3 regions of the Acidovorax temperans genome follow, and region 3 is predicted to be linked to each of the others. Evidence: riboswitches for the same ligand, from Rfam matches in the RefSeq annotation. Region 3 holds a riboswitch; each other region holds the start of a gene.
The links. A riboswitch is a leader RNA that binds a small molecule or an ion and turns the genes downstream of it on or off. The one in region 3 is predicted to bind glycine.
Positions count from the first base shown of each region.

Region 1 (6,797 bases), 1.0 Mb from region 3:
CCAAACCTTGATTTCCCTTGGCTCCTAGTTTGATTGCCTTTTGATTGGCTCATCATTTGCCGAGTAAAATGCTATAGGACACATCAAAAGTGCTTTAAACCTCAGAAAAGTTACATTATGTAACTTTTGGCTTATTACACGGTTTATTACACGTTTATCGTTTTTGCCTATAAATTATTGATTTATATGGATTTTTGACGAGCCTGGCTTTCTGTTAATCAGAGGTTCTCTGGTTAAAACTTAGCTCATTATTTAGACCAATTTTTCTCAGTCATTGCACGTTTTATTACACGGTCGATGACCAAAAGCAAGCTGCATAAATCGATCTGTACAAAGTGCTACTCACTCCAACTCATACTATAGAAATTGTCTACCGTTATGGGGTAACGCCACTGATGTGGGTGAACACCAGATCGCTCCAGCCATACAGCGCCACCAGCCGGTAACACGCGGCCAAGCCCAGCCGCAGCTGCCATTCATCGGGGTGAACGCTATCTTTTAAGGAAGGAATCTCAAACGCCATGGCTGTGCTCCGCAGGTCAGCAAAAGGGATTCAGCTTAGCGGCAAGCGGGGCGGGGGGATGACTTGTTGGTGACTGGGCGTAAAGGGCTGCCAACGATGAGGCCGCACTCACCCCGGCCGCGTCAATTCCTCCAGCCGCATCAGCCAAGCCCGGGCGTGCACCCCGCCATCGGCCACATCCCCACACATCTCCACCGACGCTTGCAGTTGCCCACACATCGCGGGCCGTTCGGGTTGCCCAAAAACTTTGCAGCGCATTTGTTCGTCAAGTTGCACGCAGGGCACGCCCGCTGGTTTGCCTTGGGGCATGGTGGGGATGAGCGAGGAGATGGATGACTCGCGCAGCTGGAATAAGGCGCGCACAACTTGATGCCCAGGGCCTTGCAGCCAGGGCTGGAAGACGCGTTCGCAGGAGACGTAGAAGTTGTTGCCGTCAATGAGGGCGAGCTTGGCCGCAGGAGTGAAGGCCATCTGTGTGCCAACAGGAGCAACACGGCCACCTGCGCCAACGACCACCAGGAGGTGGCCGTTGGCGTTCCCCGCTTGTCAGCGAGGCTGGGCTTTACAGGGCGACTGGCACGGCTGGGAAGTCGACGTCGGTGTCGGCAATGTGGTTGGTGTAGTTGGTCAACACGTTGAGGGCCACGTTGGCGGTGACTTCGATGACCAGGCCATGGTCCACACCCGCTGCTGCGGCATCGGCCAGATCGCTGTCGGCCAACACGCCACGCTGACGGACGATTTTGATGGCCAGCTCAACCAAGGCCTTGTCTTGTTCGCCTTCGGCGGTGCCGCTTCGGGCTGCGCGGATGGCTGCTTCCGACAAACCAGCACCTTTACCGATCAGGGTGTGTGCAGACAAGCAGTACTGGCAAGCGTTGGTTTGGCCCACGGCCAATGCGATCAACTCGCGCTGGGCGGCGCTCAAGCGGCCTTTGCTCAGTGCGTCGGAGAAAGCCAGGTAGCCGTTCAGGGCGGCTGGAGCCTGGGCGAAGGTGGCAAACAGGTTGGGTACCATGCCGAGCTTGGCCTTGACGCCGTTGAGGGTGGCTTGGGTGGTGGCGTCGGCTTGGGCAAGTGATACAGGTGCGATACGTGTCATGGTGAAACTCTCGTTTTGAATGGCTGTGCGACATGCACCAGTGAATTGTGCGATACGTATAATCACTGAAAGTACAAGAAAGCATACCCAAAGTATCAAGCGCCGCCATGGACCGACTTTCACCTTTGTTTGCCCGCTCGGTGCCCAGCGCACGCGTGTTCTATTCGGGCAACCTGTGCCAGATCTCCGCCTTTGAGGCCGAAGCTCATGTGGGCCATGTGCATTTGATGCGCAGGGGCACCATGAGCGTGATCGACCGGCATGGGCGCGCCAGCAGGGTTGAAGAGCCCAGTTTGTTGTTTTTCCCGCAGAGTTCTGCCCACCGGCTGGTGCCCGATAGCGCCGACGGTGTTGACCTGGTGTGTGCGTCTGTCGATCTGGGCGACGAGGCCCGAGGCGCGCTGATCTCTGCCATGCCCGAGGTGCTGGTGATTCCGCTGAACCAGTCGTCCAGTCTTTCACCCGCGTTGGACCTGTTGTTCCAGGAAGCCTTTGACGAAAAGTGTGGTCGGCAAGCTGCGCTGGACCTGTTGATGGAATACCTGCTCATCTTGTTGCTGCGCCACCTGCTTGACATTTCATCGGTCACCACCGGCATCCTGGCGGCGCTGGGCGACCCACGTTTGTCCAAAGCGGTCACGTCCATGCACGACCGGCCCGGCCATGCATGGACGCTGGAATCGTTGGCCGAAACCGCAGGCATGTCGCGCGCACGCTTTGCCAATCACTTTCGAGAGGTGTCGGGCCTGACCGCGCTCGACTACCTCACGGCCTGGCGCATCACAGTAGTCAAGGGTTTGCTCAAACGAGGCAAGCCGCTCAAGTCCATTGCGCCCATGGTGGGTTACGCCAGCGCTGTAGCGCTTACCCGCGCTTTCACCCACCGCGTCGGCATGCCGCCACTTGCCTGGCTGCAAACGCACACCGATCAGGACTGAGGCTGCCCCATGCCAGTTGCCATGCGGGTTTGATGCATGCCTGCGGCCACGACGGACACACCGCAATGCTGCTGGCTGCGGCCGAACATATTGCAAAGTCCACCACGTTTGATGGCACGCTGAATTTGATCTTTCAGCCCGCTGAAGAAAGCTTGGGGGGGCGCGCAAGATGATTGAAGACGGCCTGTTTGACCGCTTCCCCTGCGACGCAATCTTTGCCATGCACAACCTGCCGGGCTTTCGGCCAGGTCAGTTGTTATTGCGCGAAGGCGCAACCATGGCGTCCAGCGAAAACATTCTGGTGCACATTGAAGGTAAAGGCGGCCATGGTGCCATGCCGCACCAGAGTGCTGACCCGGTCGTTGCGGGTTCGGCAATTGTCATGGCGCTACAAACCATCGTTTCACGCAACGTACCCCCACTGCACATGGCCGTGATCACGGTCGGCTCTTTTCAGTCGGGTGTGGTCAACAACGTCATCCCCCAAAACGCCACGTTAAAGCTTAGCGTACGGGCGCTGGATCGGGATGTGCGAGAGTTGTTGCGCAATCGCATTGTGGAGCTCGTTGAGTTACAGGCGAAAAGTTTTGGCGTGACCGCAAAAGTCGAGTTTTTGCCCGGTTACCCGGTGCTGGTCAATACCCCTATTGAGACGGGAATAGCCCGCGAAGTGGCGGTGGCGTTGGTAGGCGCAGATAACGTGGTGCTCCAAACTGAACCGCTCACCGCCAGTGAAGACTTCGCCTACATGCTCGACAAAGTGCCAGGCAGCTATCTATTCATCGGGAATGGCGATGCAACTAACGGAGGTCACGGGGCCTGCATGGTGCACAACCCCAATTACGATTTTGAAGACCGCAACATACCTGTGGGTGCTGCGTTCTGGGTCGCGTTGACTGAGCGCTTTCTGGCGTAGTTTTTTTATGAAATTCAGATCGGGAGAGATCGCGTTAAATCGCGACGCCGAAGGAGCAACCACCCCGGAAACTCTCAGGCAAAAGGACCGGTTTGAATCGTTGATATCTCTGAAGAGTTGCTGGTCTTAGTCACCCGGCACACCGCAGGAGCAAGTGGTTGCATTGAACACGATGGACCACGAATCTCTCAGGTTCTAAACAGAGGGGGTGCACCAGCCATGCACAGGGCTTGTTGGTGCTCAACACTTTGACGTTTTTGAAAGCTCATTCACTATGAAAACAATCGCAGTTATTGGCGGCGGCATCACGGGCGTCACAACAGCTTATGCCTTGGCAAAACGCGGCTTTTCCGTTACCTTGTTTGAACGCCATCGCTATGCTGCGATGGAAACATCATTCGCAAACGGAGGGCAACTCTCTGCATCTAATGCAGAAGTTTGGACGCATTGGTCCACCATCCTCAAAGGGCTAAAGTGGATGCTCAAAAGTGATGCGCCGCTGCTGGTCAACCCAGCACCTACGTGGCACAAACTCTCCTGGTTTGCAGAGTTCATTGCTGCGATGCCCCATTACGAGCGCAACACGGTTGAGACAGCTCGCTTAGCAGTCGCAGCCCGCAAACACTTGTTTACTTGGGCGCAGGAAGAAGGCATTGATTTCGACCTGAAGAAGGAAGGCATCCTGCACATTTACCGTGACAAAAAAGGGTTCGACCATGCAGGCAAAGTGTCAGTCATGCTGGCCAAGGGGGGCCTACCTCGCTATGCCGTGACCCCAGCTGAAATGAAAGCCATCGAGCCGACATTGGCAGGCACCTACTACGGTGGCTACTTCACTGAGAGCGATTCCACGGGAGACATTCACAAATTCACCAATGGACTAGCAAATGCGGCATCACGACTCGGCGTGCACACGCTGTATGGTCAAGATGTGACGTCGATTCAAAGCGATGGCCAACAAGCTGTCATCACCGTGACACAACAAGACGCCACCCCAAGCCTGCATACCTTTGATAGCGTGGTGGTGTGTGCAGGAGTGGGCAGCCGTGACTTTGCAGCTCAGCTAGGCGATCGCGTGAACATCTACCCCGTCAAAGGCTACTCCATCACCGTCAACTTGAACGATGAAGAAAGTCAATTGGGTGCCCCCACCGTGAGCTTACTGGATGACGAAACCAAGTTGGTCACCAGCCGCTTAGGCCTCAACCGTTTCCGCGTTGCAGGCACTGCCGAATTCAATGGCGTGAACCGTGACATTCGCGCAGACCGCATCCGCCCATTGATTGAATGGGTGGAACAATGTTTTCCCCGCGTTAACACACGCTCTGTAGTGCCTTGGGCAGGCTTGCGCCCTATGATGCCCAACATGATGCCTCGGGTGGGTCAAGGTAGAACTCCCAATGTTTTTTACAACACCGGGCATGGGCACTTGGGTTGGACGTTATCAGCCGTGACAGCTGAGCTGGTGTCAGACACCATCGTCAAAGCTGCAGCAAAGAAATCAGGATATTCAATGAACTTGCATGCAGTTGCTGCTGGCAACATTTAGAGTTCAAAATAATAAGCAGTAGGGGTCTTGCGGCTCTCTACTGCTTTTTTTCTTAACTTAGTTGGTGATTTTCTAAAAAATTAAACAACCTCATCATTGGTTATAGTTTTTTAACATTCAAGCCCGCCAAGCCGGCAGTTGCCAGTTGCGCCACAGTGCCAGTGCGCGAAGGCACACAGTAACAAATAAGCACCCCAGTAAGGCCATCCAGTCTGGAGCATCTAATGTCCAAAGGACCACGTAAGTCCAGCCACCAGCAAAAGAACACACCGCGTAGGGGCGGTGGTCTTTGAAAGCCGTGGGAATTTCATTGCAAACCATGTCACGCAGCACACCACCAAAAACACCCGTGATCAGGCCCATTAAGACGGCGACTACTGGCGGCATGAGTGACTGCAAGGCGAGGTGAACTCCCGTCGCAGTAAATAGTCCCAAGCCCAGCGCGTCGGGCCAGAGTATTGTTCTTTCAGTTACTTCAAAATGCCGCTGTCGCATGAAGACCATAGCAAATACGCACAAGGCCAATACGCCCCAAAGCATTTCGGTATGTTGCACCCAAAAAAACGGGCGTTGATCAAGCAGCAAGTCGCGCAAGGTGCCACCTCCAAAAGCTGCCAGAAAAGCCACAACACAAATGCCCACCGCATCGAGCTTTTTACCCGCAGCTTTCATCAGTCCAGACAACGCAAATGCAGCGGTCGCTAACAACTCGACTATCAAATGTAGGGTGTCCCCCCATGATTGAAGTAAATACATTGAAAATTTATGTCACCAATTTAAAGTTTTCATAGCTAAAGCAAATTCAATCGCACTGTAAATTCCACGTTTTTAATTTTATAGGCTACTGGTCTACAACAGTTCGACTTTAAAAATTGAGCTCGAATAATTAGGGCTGTCACAGTTCGATGTCAGTGCATGGTCTCAAAAAAATTTTTTTGATTCGCGCACTAAGCAAAGCGTCTAAGGATGTCCTGAACAACTCGGATTAGTAAGTGCTACCGGTCCGTTTTTTTAGATGGCGCAATTGCAGCCGTTTTGCTCGCGTCTTCGCGCCATTTCTCACGCCATTTCTGGTCATTCGCGCCGCTTTTGCGGCCTCTGGCCTGTTTGCAGACGCACTCATCCCTGCGCCGCCAGCAGTTGGTGGCGCACCATCCACAGGTTCGATAGTGCAAACAGCGTCTTGAGCTGCAACGTGTTCTTCTTGAGCCCCCGGTAACGCACCTTGGTATAGCCAAACTGTCGTTTGATCACCCTGAAGGGGTGTTCCACCTTGGCCCGGATGCTGGCCTTGATCTTCTCCACTTGGTCTATGAGCGCATCAACGGGGTTGTTCTCTTTGTCCAGCTCTTTGCGTTTGCCTGGGCGCATCGCCACATGCCAAGTGACGTCTTTGCTGGCATCGGGGCGCTTGTGTGCGCCTTGGTAGCCCGCATCCCCAAAGACGTCTGTCTCCTGACCATGGAGCAAACTGTTGCCTTCCACCACATCAGACACGTTGCCCGAGGTGCCGATGACGGTGTGCACCAGCCCAGAGTCCGCGTCCACGCCGATATGGGCCTTCATGCCAAAGTGCCACTCGTTGCCCTTTTGGCTGGAGTGCATCTCTGGATCGCGCTTTCTGCCCTTGTTCTTGGTGGAACTCGGTGCTGCAATCAAGGTGGCATCCACGGCTGTTCCGGCCTTGAGCAGCAAGCCCTGGGCTGCCAGCAGATCATTGACGGTGGCCAGAATCTGATCGGCCAGCTTATGTTTCTCCAGCCGATGGC
Region 1 covers NZ_CP117193.1:4,265,136-4,271,932, forward strand. The annotation lists partial or broken gene PQV96_RS20040 (class II aldolase/adducin family protein) at 380-523, opposite strand; gene PQV96_RS20045 (hypothetical protein) at 632-886, opposite strand; gene PQV96_RS20050 (carboxymuconolactone decarboxylase family protein) at 1,086-1,625, opposite strand; gene PQV96_RS20055 (AraC family transcriptional regulator) at 1,733-2,563, shown strand; partial or broken gene PQV96_RS20060 (amidohydrolase) at 2,566-3,479, shown strand; glycine riboswitch at 3,490-3,579, shown strand; glycine riboswitch at 3,580-3,692, shown strand; gene PQV96_RS20065 (D-amino acid dehydrogenase) at 3,754-5,028, shown strand; gene PQV96_RS20070 (trimeric intracellular cation channel family protein) at 5,146-5,784, opposite strand; gene PQV96_RS20075 (IS5 family transposase) at 6,148-6,797, opposite strand, start outside.
Region 1: linked by a shared signal. The riboswitch ahead of PQV96_RS20065 (D-amino acid dehydrogenase) and the one ahead of PQV96_RS03765 (D-amino acid dehydrogenase) in region 3 are both predicted to bind glycine.

Region 2 (6,797 bases), 1.6 Mb from region 3:
TACCCTTCCTCTTCCGCGACAAGGCCCATGCCCGCGCGGTGCTCGATGGCCCCATCGGCCAAGAGCTGCTGGCCAAGTTCGACGCCAAGGGCTTCAAGGCCCTGGCCTGGGCAGAAAACGGCTTCCGTCACATGACGAACAGCAAGCGTTCGGTAAACGGCCCTGAAGACCTCAAGGGCCTGAAGATGCGCACCATGGAGAACCCCGTGCACATCGCCGCCTACAAGGGTTTTGGCATCATCACCACGCCCATGGCCTTCCCTGAAGTGTTCACTGCTCTGCAACAAGGCACCGTGGACGGCCAGGAGAACCCCCTGCCCGTGATCATCTCGGCCAAGTTCGACCAGGTGCAAAAGCACTTGACGCTGACGGGCCACGTCTACTCGCCCTGCATCTTCGTGATGAACAAGGCCGCGTTTGACAAGCTCAGCGCTGCAGACAAGCAGGCCTTCATCGACGCCGCCAAGGAAGGCACCAAGGCCAACCGCGCCCGTGTGGACGAAGACGACGCCAAGGGCGTGGCCGACCTGCGCGCCAAGGGCATGACCGTGGTGGACAACCCCGACAAGTCCAAGTTTGTGGCAGCCCTGGCCCCAGTGAATGCCGAGTTTGAAAAGCAATTCGGCAAGGCCACACTCGACAAGATCCGTGCCGTGAAGTAATCGCATGGAATCTTCGCGTTCGCTACACAAATCATAGCTAGTACCGCCCGTTGGCATTGCGCCAACGGGCTTTTTCGTTCATGAAAAAAACTTTTCTTCAATTAGAGCGGTGGACCACCGGCGCAGCCATGGCAGCGGCCTGCCTGATGCTGGCCATCGCCTCGTCGCTGGGCATGTTCCAGATCCTGATGCGCTTTGTGTTGGAGCAGCCTGCCGAGTGGACCGAGGTGCTCATCCGCTTCAGCCTGATCTGGATGGTGTTTCTGGCCATTCCCGCAGCCTTTCGCCAGGGGGCGATGGTGAGCGTGGACGTCCTCTACCGCTGGAGCCCGCCAGCCCTGCGCCGCGTGCTGGATGCGGTGGTGAGCCTGGCCGCACTGGCACTGATTGCGGTGATCGTCTGGTTTGGCTGGGACTACGCCAAGCGCGGCGGTGTGCAGACCATGGCGGGGCTGGAATCGGTGTCCATGTTCTGGGCCTATTTGGCGCTGCCCGTGGGTGGGCTGTTCAGCGCCGTAGGAATCATCGGCAACTGGGTTGACCCCCAACGCCAGGAACTGGAGACAGCGCAATGACCACCACCATGCTTTTCACCATGGTGTTGTGCTTTGCACTCACCGTCTCGGTGGCCGTGTCCATCGGGCTTGCGTCCATTCTGGGCATTCAGGTATCCAACGCCAACATGCTGATCTCGGTGAAGGAAATGTTCGCCTCGATCAACAAGTTTCCGCTGGCGGCCATTCCATTCTTCATCCTCGCAGGCAACCTGATGGAAACCGGCGGTATCTCACGCCGCCTGGTGGAATTTGCCAAGAGCATTGTGGGCGGCGTGCAAGGCGGCCTGCCCATGACCTGCGTGCTCACCTGCATGATCTTTGCGGCGGTGTCGGGCTCGTCGGTGGCCACCACGTTTGCGATTGGCGCCATTTTGATTCCTGCGCTCATCAAGCACGGCTACCCCACCAGCTACGCAGCAGCCCTGCAGGCCACCAGTGCCGAGCTGGGCGTGATCATTCCACCCTCCATCCCCATGATTCTTTACGGCGTGAGCGCCGAAGTGTCGATTGGCGAGCTGTTCATCGCGGGCTTTGGCCCCGGCATCCTCATCAGCCTGGCGCTGATGGCGTTTGTGTGGGTGTACTGCAAGATCAAAGGCTGGGGCAAGAACGATGGAGATGGGCGCCTGTCCTTTGGCAAGGCCACCTTGCAGGCGGGCTGGGCGCTGCTGATGCCCGTCATCATCCTGGGCGGCATCTATGGCGGCGTGTTCACCCCCACCGAAGCCTCGGCCGTGGCGGTGTTCTATGCACTCCTCGTGGGCGTGGTGATCTACCGCGAGATCAAGGTCAAAGACCTGTACGCCATCCTGCGCAAGTCGGCTCTCTCGTCGGCCGTGATCATGTTCATCATTGCCAACGCCGGGCTGTTCGCCTTCCTCATCACGCGCGCAGGTGTGCCCGATGCGATTGGCCGCTGGCTTGAAGCCGTGCTGCAGTCGCCCACCATGTTCCTGCTGGGGGTGAATGCTGCGCTGTTCATCATCGGCATGTTCATCGAGACCAGCGCCGCCATCATCGTGCTGGCGCCCATCCTTGCGCCGGTGGCGATGCACTTTGGTGTGGACCCGGTGCACTTCGGGCTCATCATGGTGGTGAATCTGGCGCTGGGCATGATCACGCCGCCCTTCGGCGTGAACTTGTTTGCGGCCTGCACGGTGGCCAGGATTTCGCTCGATCGCATCGTCGGCCACCTGCTGCCGTTCGTGGGCGTGATCCTGGTGTGCCTGCTGGTCATCACCTATGTGCCATCGATCTCGTTAGGGCTGCGCGACCTGGTCTACGCAAAGTAGGCTTACAATCGCGGCCGTCAGGAGAGAGTGCCCCACCTTCGATGAAGGCAGCGCGGCACCGCCGAAGGCGCAGGCAGCAGCCGAACGCTCAGGCAAAAGGACTGACAACCGCCCGCAGTGATGCGGGCGTTCCCTTGCTGGAGAGAGATGGCTCGCACAGTGCGTGATGAAGCCATCCACCGAAGGAGCAAACCGCACGGCCAGCCAAGGCGCTGCGGTGAATCTCTCAGGTAAAGCGGACAGCAGGGCAAATTCCGTAACCCACCGGGTTGCGGCCCCCATTTGCCCTGGAGTCATCCCATGTCCGCAGCCTCTTCCGCACCTGCCACGCCAGCCGCTCCCCTGCTCACCACACCGCTGAACGCCCTGCACATCAAACTGGGTGCCCGCATGGTGCCGTTTGCCGGTTACTCCATGCCCGTGCAGTACCCCGCTGGCCTGATGGCCGAGCACGTACACACCCGCACCGCTGCAGGCCTGTTCGACGTGTCGCACATGGGCCAGCTCAAGCTCATCGGAGCGGATGCTGCTGCCGCGTTTGAAACCCTGATGCCCGTGGACGTGATCGACCTGCCCGTGGGCAAGCAGCGTTACGGCCTGCTGCTGACCGACGAAGGCACCATCATCGACGACCTGATGTTTTTCAACCAGGGCGTGGTGGATGGCGAGCCTACGCTGTTCGTCATCGTGAATGGCGCGTGCAAGGTGGGTGACATTGCCCACATCCAGGCGCGCATCGGCCAGCGCTGCAAAGTGGTGCCCATGCCCGACCACGCGCTGCTGGCGCTGCAAGGCCCGCAGGCAGCCACGGCCCTCGCCCGCCTGGCACCCGGTGTGGAAAAGCTGGTGTTCATGACCGGTGGCGCATTCAGCATCGCAGGCTGCGACTGCTTTGTAACCCGCAGCGGCTACACCGGTGAAGACGGTTTTGAAATCTCGGTGCCCGCCGCACAGGCCGACACCCTGGCCCGCGCCCTGCTGGCCCAGCCCGAAGTCAAGCCCATTGGCCTGGGCGCTCGCAACTCGCTGCGCCTGGAAGCCGGCTTGTGCCTGTATGGCAACGACATCGACACCACCACCACGCCCCCTGAAGCTGCGCTGAACTGGGCCATTCAGAAGGTGCGCCGCACCGGTGGTGCCCGTGCAGGCGGCTTCCCCGGCGCCGACAAGGTGCTGGCCCAGATCGACAACCCCGCCACGCTGCCACGCAAGCGCGTGGGCCTGGTGGCGCTGGAGCGCGTGCCCGTGCGCGAACACACCGAACTGCAAAGCGAAGGCGGCCAGAAGATTGGCGAAGTGACCAGCGGCCTGCTGGGCCCCACCGTGAACGAACCCATCGCCATCGGCTATGTCACACCCGCCTTCGCAGCGGTGGGCACACGCGTCAACGCCATGGTGCGCGGCAAGGCCGTGCCCATGGAAGTGCGCGCCATGCCTTTCGTGCCCGCCAACTACTTCCGCGGATAAGCAGCCCAGCGCGCCCCCACCGGGCGCAGAACGGCCCGCCACAAAACGGGCCAAGCCGCTTACATTGCAGATTCCTAAACTTTTTCAATTGCTTGAGGAGCTCCCCATGACCGTCAAATTCTCCAAAGACCACGAGTGGATCAACGCTGCTGATGCCAACGCCGCTGTGGTGGGCATCACCGTGCATGCGCAAGACGCGCTGGGCGACGTGGTGTTTGTGGACCTGCCCGAAGTGGGCAAGACCTTCGCGCAAGGCGAAGTGGCTGGCGTGGTCGAGTCGGTGAAAGCCGCTGCAGACGTGTACATGCCCGTCACCGGCGAAATCGTGGAAGTGAACGAAGCCCTGCGCGCAGACCCATCCCTTGCCAACAGCGACCCGCTCAACGCTGGCTGGTTCTTCAAGGTCAAGCTGGCAGACGCTGCACAGCTCAACGACCTGATGGACGAAACCGCCTACAGCGCATTCGCTGCCAGCGCCTGATTCTTTCACTATAAAAATCATAGCTGCCAGCGCTTATTCCTGAAGCCTTCAGAGCCAAAAACCTCTGAAACAGGAACCACACAGCGCGGCAGCTTTTCTTTCACCTGCCCACCCTTGCCCGCACCATGAACGCGCCTGCCCTGCCCCTGTCTGCGCTTGAGAACGCCGCCGAATTCCTGCCCCGCCACATCGGCATCGACGCAGCGGACGAAGCCCACATGCTGTCTGTGATTGGCGAGGCCTCGCGCCGCGCGCTCATCGACTCCATCGTGCCGCGCTCCATCGCGCGCACCCAGGCCATGGACCTGCCCCCGGCTACCACCGAGGCAGCGGCGCTGGCCGAGCTCAAGGCCATCGCGGGCAAGAACAAGCTGCTCAAGAGCTTCATCGGCCAGGGCTACTACGGCACGCACACGCCGGGCGTCATCCTGCGCAACATTCTGGAGAACCCCGCCTGGTACACCGCCTACACGCCCTACCAGGCTGAAATCTCCCAAGGCCGCATGGAAGCCCTGGTCAACTTCCAGACCATGGTGTGCGACCTGACGGGCATGCCCATTGCCAATGCGTCCATGCTCGACGAAGCCACGGCGGCCGCCGAAGCGATGACGCTGGCCAGGCGCTCGGTCAAGAGCAAGAGCAACGTGTTCGTGGTGGCGGGCGATGCCCACCCCCAAACCATTGAAGTCATCCAGACCCGCGCCAAGCCCCTGGGCCTGGAAGTGCGCCTGGCCAACTCGGCCGAAGAATGGAACACCCTGCTGGACGGCGATTACTTCGCCGTGCTGGCCCAATACCCCGCCACCAGCGGCCGCATCGACGACCTGCGCGCTGATGTGGAAAAGGCGCACGCCAAGCAAGCCGCCTTCATCGTGGCAGCCGACCTGCTGGCCCTGACGCTGATCACACCGCCCGGCGAACAAGGCGCCGACATCGTGGTCGGCACCACCCAGCGCTTTGGCATGCCCATGGGCGCGGGCGGCCCGCACGCCGCCTACATGGCCTGCCGCGACGAATTCAAGCGCAGCATGCCCGGCCGCCTGGTGGGCGTGAGCGTGGACGTGCATGGCAAGCCCGCCTACCGCCTGGCGCTGCAAACACGCGAACAGCACATCCGCCGCGAAAAGGCCACCTCCAACATCTGCACTGCGCAGGTGCTGCCCGCCGTCATCGCCAGCATGTACGCCGTGTACCACGGCCCCGAAGGCCTCAAGCGCATCGCACAGCGCGTGGCCAGCTACACCGCCATCCTGGCGCAAGGCCTGAAGCAACTGGGCGCCCCCGTGCGTGAACAAGCCAGCTTCGACACGCTGAGCCTGCACACCGGAGCCGCTACCAAATCCATAGCTGCTCGCGCTGTATCCATGGGCGCTAACCTGCGAATTTACTTTGAAGAATACCTGTGCATCTCGCTGGACGAGACCACCACACGCGCCGACATCGAGCTGCTGTGGAAGGTGTTTGCCAAAGAAGGCCAGCAGCTTCCCACCTTCGACGCCTTTGAAAACGGCGTGGAGTCGCTGATCCCTGCCGCCCTGCGCCGCACCAGCAGCTACCTCACACACCCGGTGTTCAACACCCACCACTCCGAAACCGGCATGCTGCGCTACATCCGCGCGCTGTCTGACAAAGACTTGGCACTGGACCGCAGCATGATCCCGCTGGGCTCGTGCACCATGAAGCTCAACGCCACCAGCGAGATGATCCCCATCACCTGGCCCGAGTTTGCCAACGTGCACCCCTTTGCCCCTGCAGACCAGCAGCAAGGCTACAAGGAACTGGACGAACTGCTGCGCGCCTGGCTGTGCCAGGCCACCGGCTACGCAGGCATCAGCCTGCAACCCAACGCGGGTTCGCAAGGTGAGTACGCTGGCCTGCTGGCCATCAAGGGCTACCACGAATCGCGTGGCGAAGGCCACCGCAACATCTGCCTCATCCCCAGCAGCGCCCACGGCACCAACCCCGCCAGCGCCCAGATGGTGGGCATGCAGGTGGTGGTGACCAAGTGCGACGACAACGGCAACGTGGACATGGCCGACCTCAAGGCCAAGTGCGAACAGCACAGCGCCAATTTGGCCGCGATCATGATCACCTACCCCAGCACGCACGGCGTGTTTGAAACCAGCGTGAAAGAACTGTGCGCCCTGGTGCACAGCCACGGCGGCCGCGTGTACGTGGACGGCGCCAACATGAACGCCCTGGTCGGTGTGGCCGCCCCCGGCGAGTTCGGCGGCGACGTGAGCCACCTGAACCTGCACAAAACCTTCTGCATCCCCCACGGCGGTGGCGGCCCTGGCGTCGGCCCCGTCTGCGTGGTGGAAGACCTGGTGCCCTTCCT
Region 2 covers NZ_CP117193.1:2,384,978-2,391,774, forward strand. The annotation lists gene PQV96_RS11240 (TRAP transporter substrate-binding protein) at 1-662, shown strand, start outside; gene PQV96_RS11245 (TRAP transporter small permease) at 743-1,237, shown strand; gene PQV96_RS11250 (TRAP transporter large permease) at 1,234-2,511, shown strand; glycine riboswitch at 2,520-2,625, shown strand; glycine riboswitch at 2,639-2,764, shown strand; gene gcvT (glycine cleavage system aminomethyltransferase GcvT) at 2,812-3,978, shown strand; gene gcvH (glycine cleavage system protein GcvH) at 4,085-4,459, shown strand; gene gcvP (aminomethyl-transferring glycine dehydrogenase) at 4,585-6,797, shown strand, end outside.
Region 2: linked by a shared signal. The riboswitch ahead of gcvT (glycine cleavage system aminomethyltransferase GcvT) and the one ahead of PQV96_RS03765 (D-amino acid dehydrogenase) in region 3 are both predicted to bind glycine.

Region 3 (6,797 bases):
CCAAGGCAGCCGCCAATGCCGTACTGGAAACGCTGATCGACACCATTCAGACTGCAGTCAAGAAGGGCGATGCTGTCCAACTCGTGGGATTTGGTACTTTCAAATCTGCGAAGCGTGCAGCACGCACAGGCAAGAATCCTTCCACTGGCGCCGCCCTGAAGATTCCGGCAACCACAGTGCCTAAGTTTGTCGCAGGTGCGAAGTTCAAGGCCGTGGTGGACCCGAAAGCAGCCAAGCGCAAGGCAGAGAAGGCAGGCAAATAAATCTCTGCCGCATTGCTAGCGATATGCAACCGCCAATGCCTAGCCACATTGGCGGTTTTTTATTGCCCGGCAGCCTAGGCAAGTCTCATGTGAGGTTGCCCCTGAAAAGTGGAGTTCTTGACCCTTGTTGAAAATACCGACAAGGAGTTGAGCAACGAGTGACAAGCAAGTGCGTGCGCAGTACACGCGGGAGTTCAAACTGGAGGCTGTTCGGCAGGTGCGAGCTGGCCAGGCGATTGCGGTGGTGGCCAAGGTGCTGGGCATTCCCAAGGCCAGTCTGGGCAACTGGGTGCGACTGTCATCCAAGGGAGAGCTGGACGACGTTGGCAGCGCCGACAAGGCGACCAAAGTCTCGCCCGAGCAGATGGAGATTGCCCGGCTGCGCGCCGAGAATGCTCGCCTTCGCATGGAGCGCGACATCGCAAAAAAAGCCGCGGCGTACTTCGCGCAGGACACGCTGCGAGGTACGCCTGGATTGACCAAATGAAGTACCGTTACCCGGTGAGCGTGTCCTGCGGGGTGCTGGAGGTCAGCGCCAGCGGGTACTTCAACGGACTGCGCCGGCGAGAGGATGGTCATGGCCGACTCCACAGCGATGAAGCCCTGCTGGCGCACATCCGTGCCATCCACGCCGAGGTCAAGGGCAAATACGGCTGGCCACGCATGCACAAGGAGCTTGTGGCCCGAGGCATCCGGGTGGGCAAAGACCGGGTTCGCAAGCTCATGCAGCAGCATGGCATCAAGGCCAAAACGAAGCGCAAGTTCGTGGTCACCACCGACAGCCGCCACAGCCTGCCGGTGGCACCTGACCTGCTGCAGCGGCGCTTCAACCCTGAAGCTCCCAACCAGCTCTGGAGTGGCGACATCACCTACATCCAAACCGACGAAGGCTGGCTGTATCTGGCCGCCGTCATCGACCTGTTTAGCCGCCAGGTGGTGGGCTGGAGCCTGCAGTCGCACATGCAGGCCAGCCTGGTCAAGGACGCGCTGACCATGGCGTGGTGGCGTCGCCGGCCACAACCCGGTCTGATATTCCATAGCGGCCGGGGCAGCCAGTATTGCAGCCACGAGGTCCAGGGCGCACTGAAGGACTGGGGCATGCGTTCATCGATGAGCAGGAAGGGCAACTGCTGGGACAACGCACCGACGGAAAGCTTCTGGGGGCGGCTGAAAACAGCCAGCGTACATGGGTGCAAATTCGCTACCCGTGAGCAAGCCAGGCAGGGCGTGATGGACTGGATGGCCTTCTACAATCACCGCAGGTTGCATTCCTCGCTGGGCTACCTCAGCCCGATGCAGTACGAACAACGCTGGTACGAGGCACAGCGTAAAAAGGCCGCGTGAATCGTGGGTTAAGAAATACACGAAACAGGGGCAAGGTCATCCCCGCCCTGAAGAAAGTCAAGCTCGGCAAAGCGAGCTGGCGAATCCTGGGACAACTCTGCCAGCTAGCCAATAGCCCATCGGGCCTCCAACCTCCGAAGAAGGGGCCGCCTCAGGCCGCCGCAGCGGTCACCGGCAAGCGCACACTGGACGGCGCGGCAGCGCCTGCAACCAGTTCCCCCAGCAGGTCTGCAGTCGCAGCGCTGAGGGTCCATCCCAAGTGTCCATGGCCGGTGTTGTAGAAAACGTTGGCCTGGCGGCCACGGCCTACCTTCGGCATGCATGTCAGGCATCATCGGACGCAAACCAGCCCAAGGCACGACCTGCCGGGTAGACACTCCAGGGAAGCACTGCTGCACCCAGTCCACCAACGGCCGGATGCGATCAGCGCGGATGTCGCGGTTGACGCCATTGAACTCGGCGGTGCCTGCCACCCTGAAGCGGTCTTCACCCAAACGGCTGGTCACCAGCTTGGTCTCGTCGTCCAGCAGGCTGACCGTGGGTGCAGCTCGGCGGCTGGCCTCATCCAGCAAATTCACGGTGATGGAATAGCCCTTGACGGGGTACACATTCACCCGGTCGCCCAGTTGGCTGGCCAAAGCACGGCTGCCAACACCGGCACAAACCACGACGCCGTCATAGCTCTGCTCTGTGACGCCCTCGGGCCCTTTCAGTTCGATACGGGCTTCGCTGCCGTTGCTGCGCACCGACAGCACGTCCTGGCCGTACAGGCAGTTCACGCCCAGGCGCTCACAAGCCTGCGCCAAGCCCTGTGTGAACCGATGAATGTCACCGGTGGAATCACTCTCGGTGTAGTAGCCGCCGTAGTAGCTACCCGCCAGCGTGGGCTCGATGGCCGACATCTCCTGCGGCGTCACGGCCCGGCGCTCCAGACCTCCGGCGGCCAGCAGTTTCGAGACGCGTCCAGCGTGCTCAAAGCCCTTGCGGTCGCGGTAGATGTGCAAGATGCCTTCGCGCCGGTGGTCAAACGCAATACCCTCGGCCTCAGCCCAGACGAACAAGTGCTCGCGCGCGGCGATGGCCAGTCGGGCTGTCTCGACGGTGTTGGCTTCGTAGCGCGGAATGCTGGCGATGAACTCGGCGAACCAAGAGATCTTGTGCCAGCTGGGCCGTGGGTTGACCAGCAACGGCGCATCACTGCGCAGCATCCACTTCAAGCCTTTGACCAGGGTTGAGGGATGCGTCCAGGTTTCGGCATTGGAGGCAGAAAGCTGGCCACCATTGGCAAACGATGTTTCCATCGCGGCATAGCGGTGCCGCTCCAGCAAGGTGACGGTGAAGCCGCGGCGGGCAAGGGCGTAGGCAGTGGTAACGCCAGTGATACCACCGCCGATAACGGCAAGACTCTTCATGGAAATACTCCAAACGTCGAGGGAAGACGAGGCCTGCAGCACACCATGCACGGCAGGCGCCCCCTCTGTTTGGAGCCTGAGAGATTCACCCAGCAACGCGTGCGTAGTGGGCTTGCTCCTGCGGCGGTTTCGGCGGACGAGGCCAAAACACTCTTCAGAGTTGTTGCAGCGAACCGGTCCTTTTGCCTGAGAGTTTCCGGGGCGGTTGCTCCTTCGGCGCCGCGACATGCGCGGTCTCTCCCGGTTCGTGCGAGGTGTACAGACTAGCAGAGCTGTGCAGTCAGCAAAAGGGGGACAACCCTAGAGCCCCATGCATAGACGCCCGACCAAAGCATTTGACGGCCAGGAGTACTGGCTGCGCAACGGGCATTACAAAAAATCGAAGCCATTCAGAAGCAGGCCTTCAACATCTTCAGCTGCCAGACCGCATCAGCCCGCGAGCCTGCAGCGTACCCCCCGCGTCCACGAGGAAGCCCTCTCCCATGGCAGGGTAGGCCCCCGTCAGACCGATCATGGTCACTTGGTGCGTGACCCACACCTCCAGCGAGCCCGAGGGGAACTGCCGTAGACGCCTGCGCAGCATCTGGAGCTGCGGCGCTTGCTGGTCTTGTATAGCAAAAGTGGAGTTCAGTGCGAGCCAGTCTTCATGACGGCCAAAGGCCAGCCGGGCTGTGTCTTGGCAACGGCACCACTGGCTGCTCAACACCGCCCGGGGCTCCAACCCATGCTGCCTAAACCAGGCACCGATGTCCACAGCCTCAGCCCGGCCGGCTTCGGACAAATTGCGCTGTGAACTGCATTGACCCAAGGTAAAGCCTGGCGGATCGCCCACCCCCGGCTCGGTACTGGTGTGGCGAATCAGCAGTACACCGCCCTCACGCGCCATCATGGCAAGAGACGGCGCCGATGGCGCTCCAAAGGCGGTACGCCCCAGAACACACAAACCCGACCCGATCAGCCATGCGCGTCGATCCATTTTTTCATGCTCCAGCGTTGGGGCCTCAAAACGACCTGGCATCGCCGATCCGCATCTGCCTGATTGAGGGCCCGTCTCAGGACTGGATACCAACCGACCATATTTTTCCGTCAGGGGAGCCGCAAATCCATACCAAGCTTCCAGGAAAGGCCGAACGTTAAGGCCAACACACACAAGCGCCAGTATGAAGATGGCGAAAAACTTGCTACCCCTGCGTATCAGGGCGCGCCTATCCATCACCTTCTTGCCCTGGTCGTAATGCCACTTGATGGCAAAAAACATGCAGGCGCCAAAGATAAGAACCTTGAACGTCAGGAAAGCTACCGGAACCCAATCAATCATTCTGAGAAACTCCAATGGTTCGCACCAAATAACCTCATCAACAGCGAGCTCGCATCCATGCGCCCCTGCGTCCTGCTCTGCCAGAGCGCGGACACGCTAGATTCGTGAACTCACCAGCGACACCTTGTTGCTGCCTAATAGCGACAGCGCAGCAAATAGCGTTCGTTAGCGGAATGCTTCCAACAGCAAGTTCCGCTTGCGGACTGCACGGTCTGCCTGAACCGTCAAGACTCCTACAGTGCGAAACAGCCTTTCGGCTCAGTGAACCCGTAGCACCTCAAACTGCTGTTGGTGGGGAGAGACCTGTATCGAGACCTCATCACCTTCGCATTTACCCAGCATGGCCTTGCCCAAAGGTGCTTCGCTACTAATGACCTGAACGAGGTGAGCCCCGCTCACCAACTTCATACTGCCGCCTTCCGGACCGAGAAAAAGCTGCAGCTGCTGCTTATCGTTTGCATCGACCAAGCAAACCAGCGCACCGATTTGTATGCCTTGATTGGCGTCATAGGGGCGCGGATGGAACTGGCGCCAATGGGCCATCGCATGGCGGATGGCTTCTGCGCGTCGAGCTTGGCTCGGTCGCAAGGTAAGCGGCTTCGAGCCCCAACGTGTCGTATTTGTTCTCGGCGATGTTTTCTTCGTGGGTCGCCGCCTCATGGGCCACTCGCACTGCCTCTTCAACCTCCAGCAGGTCCTCGGCTAGTCGCTCCAGCACTTGCTGCCGCAGCAAGAATTTATCCATGATGAAAGATAGGCATCTCAAACAAGCGAAGGCAACTCGTAATTATGAAGGGCTCCGCCCGCCGTTGATACTTGGGCTGGCAGACTGGGATGGAAACGCTTCTGTTATCCCAAAGGCTGAACATTAACTTTGGGCGACTGCTTCAATGACGCAAGCTCGAGACTTCGAACAGAGTGCAGCTCCATCAATGCTGCGCATTGCGCCAGCGATGTCTCATCGATGTTGAAGCAGGGATGATGACGCGGGTACTAGGAGCTGGCTCCTTTTTACAGAGATCCTGCTGTCACCCAAGTGAGCCACTCGCGGTGCCAGCCGGGCGCACAACGGCCACATCTCAAGTTAGGCGCAAAACTTGCATGGTCTTCCAAATGCCGACCTATCACGCCCACCTAAGACTTATCCGGTACCCGTCCAACGTGGCGTCCCGATACCCATGAGCTGGCGCGCCTGCTTGGAGCTGCACTACAGCTTGGAATCGGCGCGCACCGTTGCCCGCTATCGCCATGACGGGCCGCTGCGCGTGCTGCGGAGCCTCTACCCCGAGGGCGACACCGTTTGCCACAACGTACTGGTCCATCCGCCGGGCGGTCTGGTGGGGGGCGACACGGTGGAGACCCAGGTTTCGGTGGCGCCCGGCGCGCACGGTCTCGTCACCACACCCGGCGCCACCCGTTTCTACCGCTCGTTGGGCGAGCCGGCCCGTCAGCGCGTGCACGCCCGGCTGGAGGCTGGCGCACGGCTGGAGTGGCTGCCGCTGGAGGCCCTGGCCTATAACCAATGCCAAGCTGAGAACTGTGCGGTGTTTGATCTTGCCCCAGGTGCCGAACTGCTGGGCTGGGATATCACCGCGCTAGGCCTGCCCGCGGCAGACCAGCCTTTTGCGGAGGGCTGCTTCACGCAGCATCTGGAGGTGCCGGGCGTCTGGCTGGAGCAGGGCCGCATCGCGGCCGACGACCTTCGGCTGCTCAATAGCCCGCTGGGCCTGGCCGGCCAGCGCTGCCTGGCCACGCTTTTCTTCATAGCAGGTACGCCCATCGAGCGCCAGCGCCGCGACGTCGCGCTCGACGCTGTGCGCCGGGTGATCGACGCGCATCCCTTGCGGCTCAGCGCCGGCGCTACCAGCCCGCATCCACAGGTGCTGGTGCTGCGGGTACTGGCACCGCTGGTTGAACCGGTACTGGAACTGTTGCGCCCGGCCCGTGCAGCGTGGCGCCAGGCACTATGGCAGATGGACGCTGTGGCACCTAGGGTCTGGGCAACCTGAGCTTGTAGCGGCACGATGCGACCGATGGAGCTCTGGACTCCCCGGCTCAGGCGTCCTGCAGCAGGCTGCTCGCGATCGCTGCTGCCGCCGTTCGCGTTTCCACCCCGAGCTTCTCGAAGATGTGCTCCAGGTGTTTGTTCACCGTGCGCGGGCTCATGCCGAGGATGTCGGCGATGTCGCGATTGGTCTTGCCCTTGGCGAGCCAGGAGAGCACCTCAGTCTCACGCGGTGTGAGGACTGCATCACTCAGGCGTTTGTGTGCTGCATTCACTGCGGGACCGCCCTGGCGCAACAGGATCATGGTCTCGCCCGGGCCGGTCTGCCCTAGGTATTGGGCCTGCAACTGGCTGCCGTTGGGCAGCGGGGTTAGCGTCTCGCCCTGCGTGATGGCAGCCTGCAGCCAGCCCTTTAGCGGCGTCGCGTCGTCCTGCGGGCCCAGCGCTTCTTCCAG
Region 3 covers NZ_CP117193.1:797,651-804,447, reverse strand. The annotation lists gene PQV96_RS03775 (HU family DNA-binding protein) at 1-263, shown strand, start outside; one part of gene PQV96_RS03770 (IS3 family transposase) at 433-685, shown strand; one part of gene PQV96_RS03770 (IS3 family transposase) at 685-1,607, shown strand; gene PQV96_RS03765 (D-amino acid dehydrogenase) at 1,712-3,019, opposite strand; glycine riboswitch at 3,184-3,272, opposite strand; gene PQV96_RS03760 (histidine phosphatase family protein) at 3,432-3,995, opposite strand; partial or broken gene PQV96_RS03755 (hypothetical protein) at 4,106-4,337, opposite strand; partial or broken gene PQV96_RS03750 (GreA/GreB family elongation factor) at 4,596-5,082, opposite strand; gene PQV96_RS03745 (urease accessory protein UreD) at 5,516-6,346, shown strand; gene PQV96_RS03740 (response regulator transcription factor) at 6,393-6,797, opposite strand, start outside.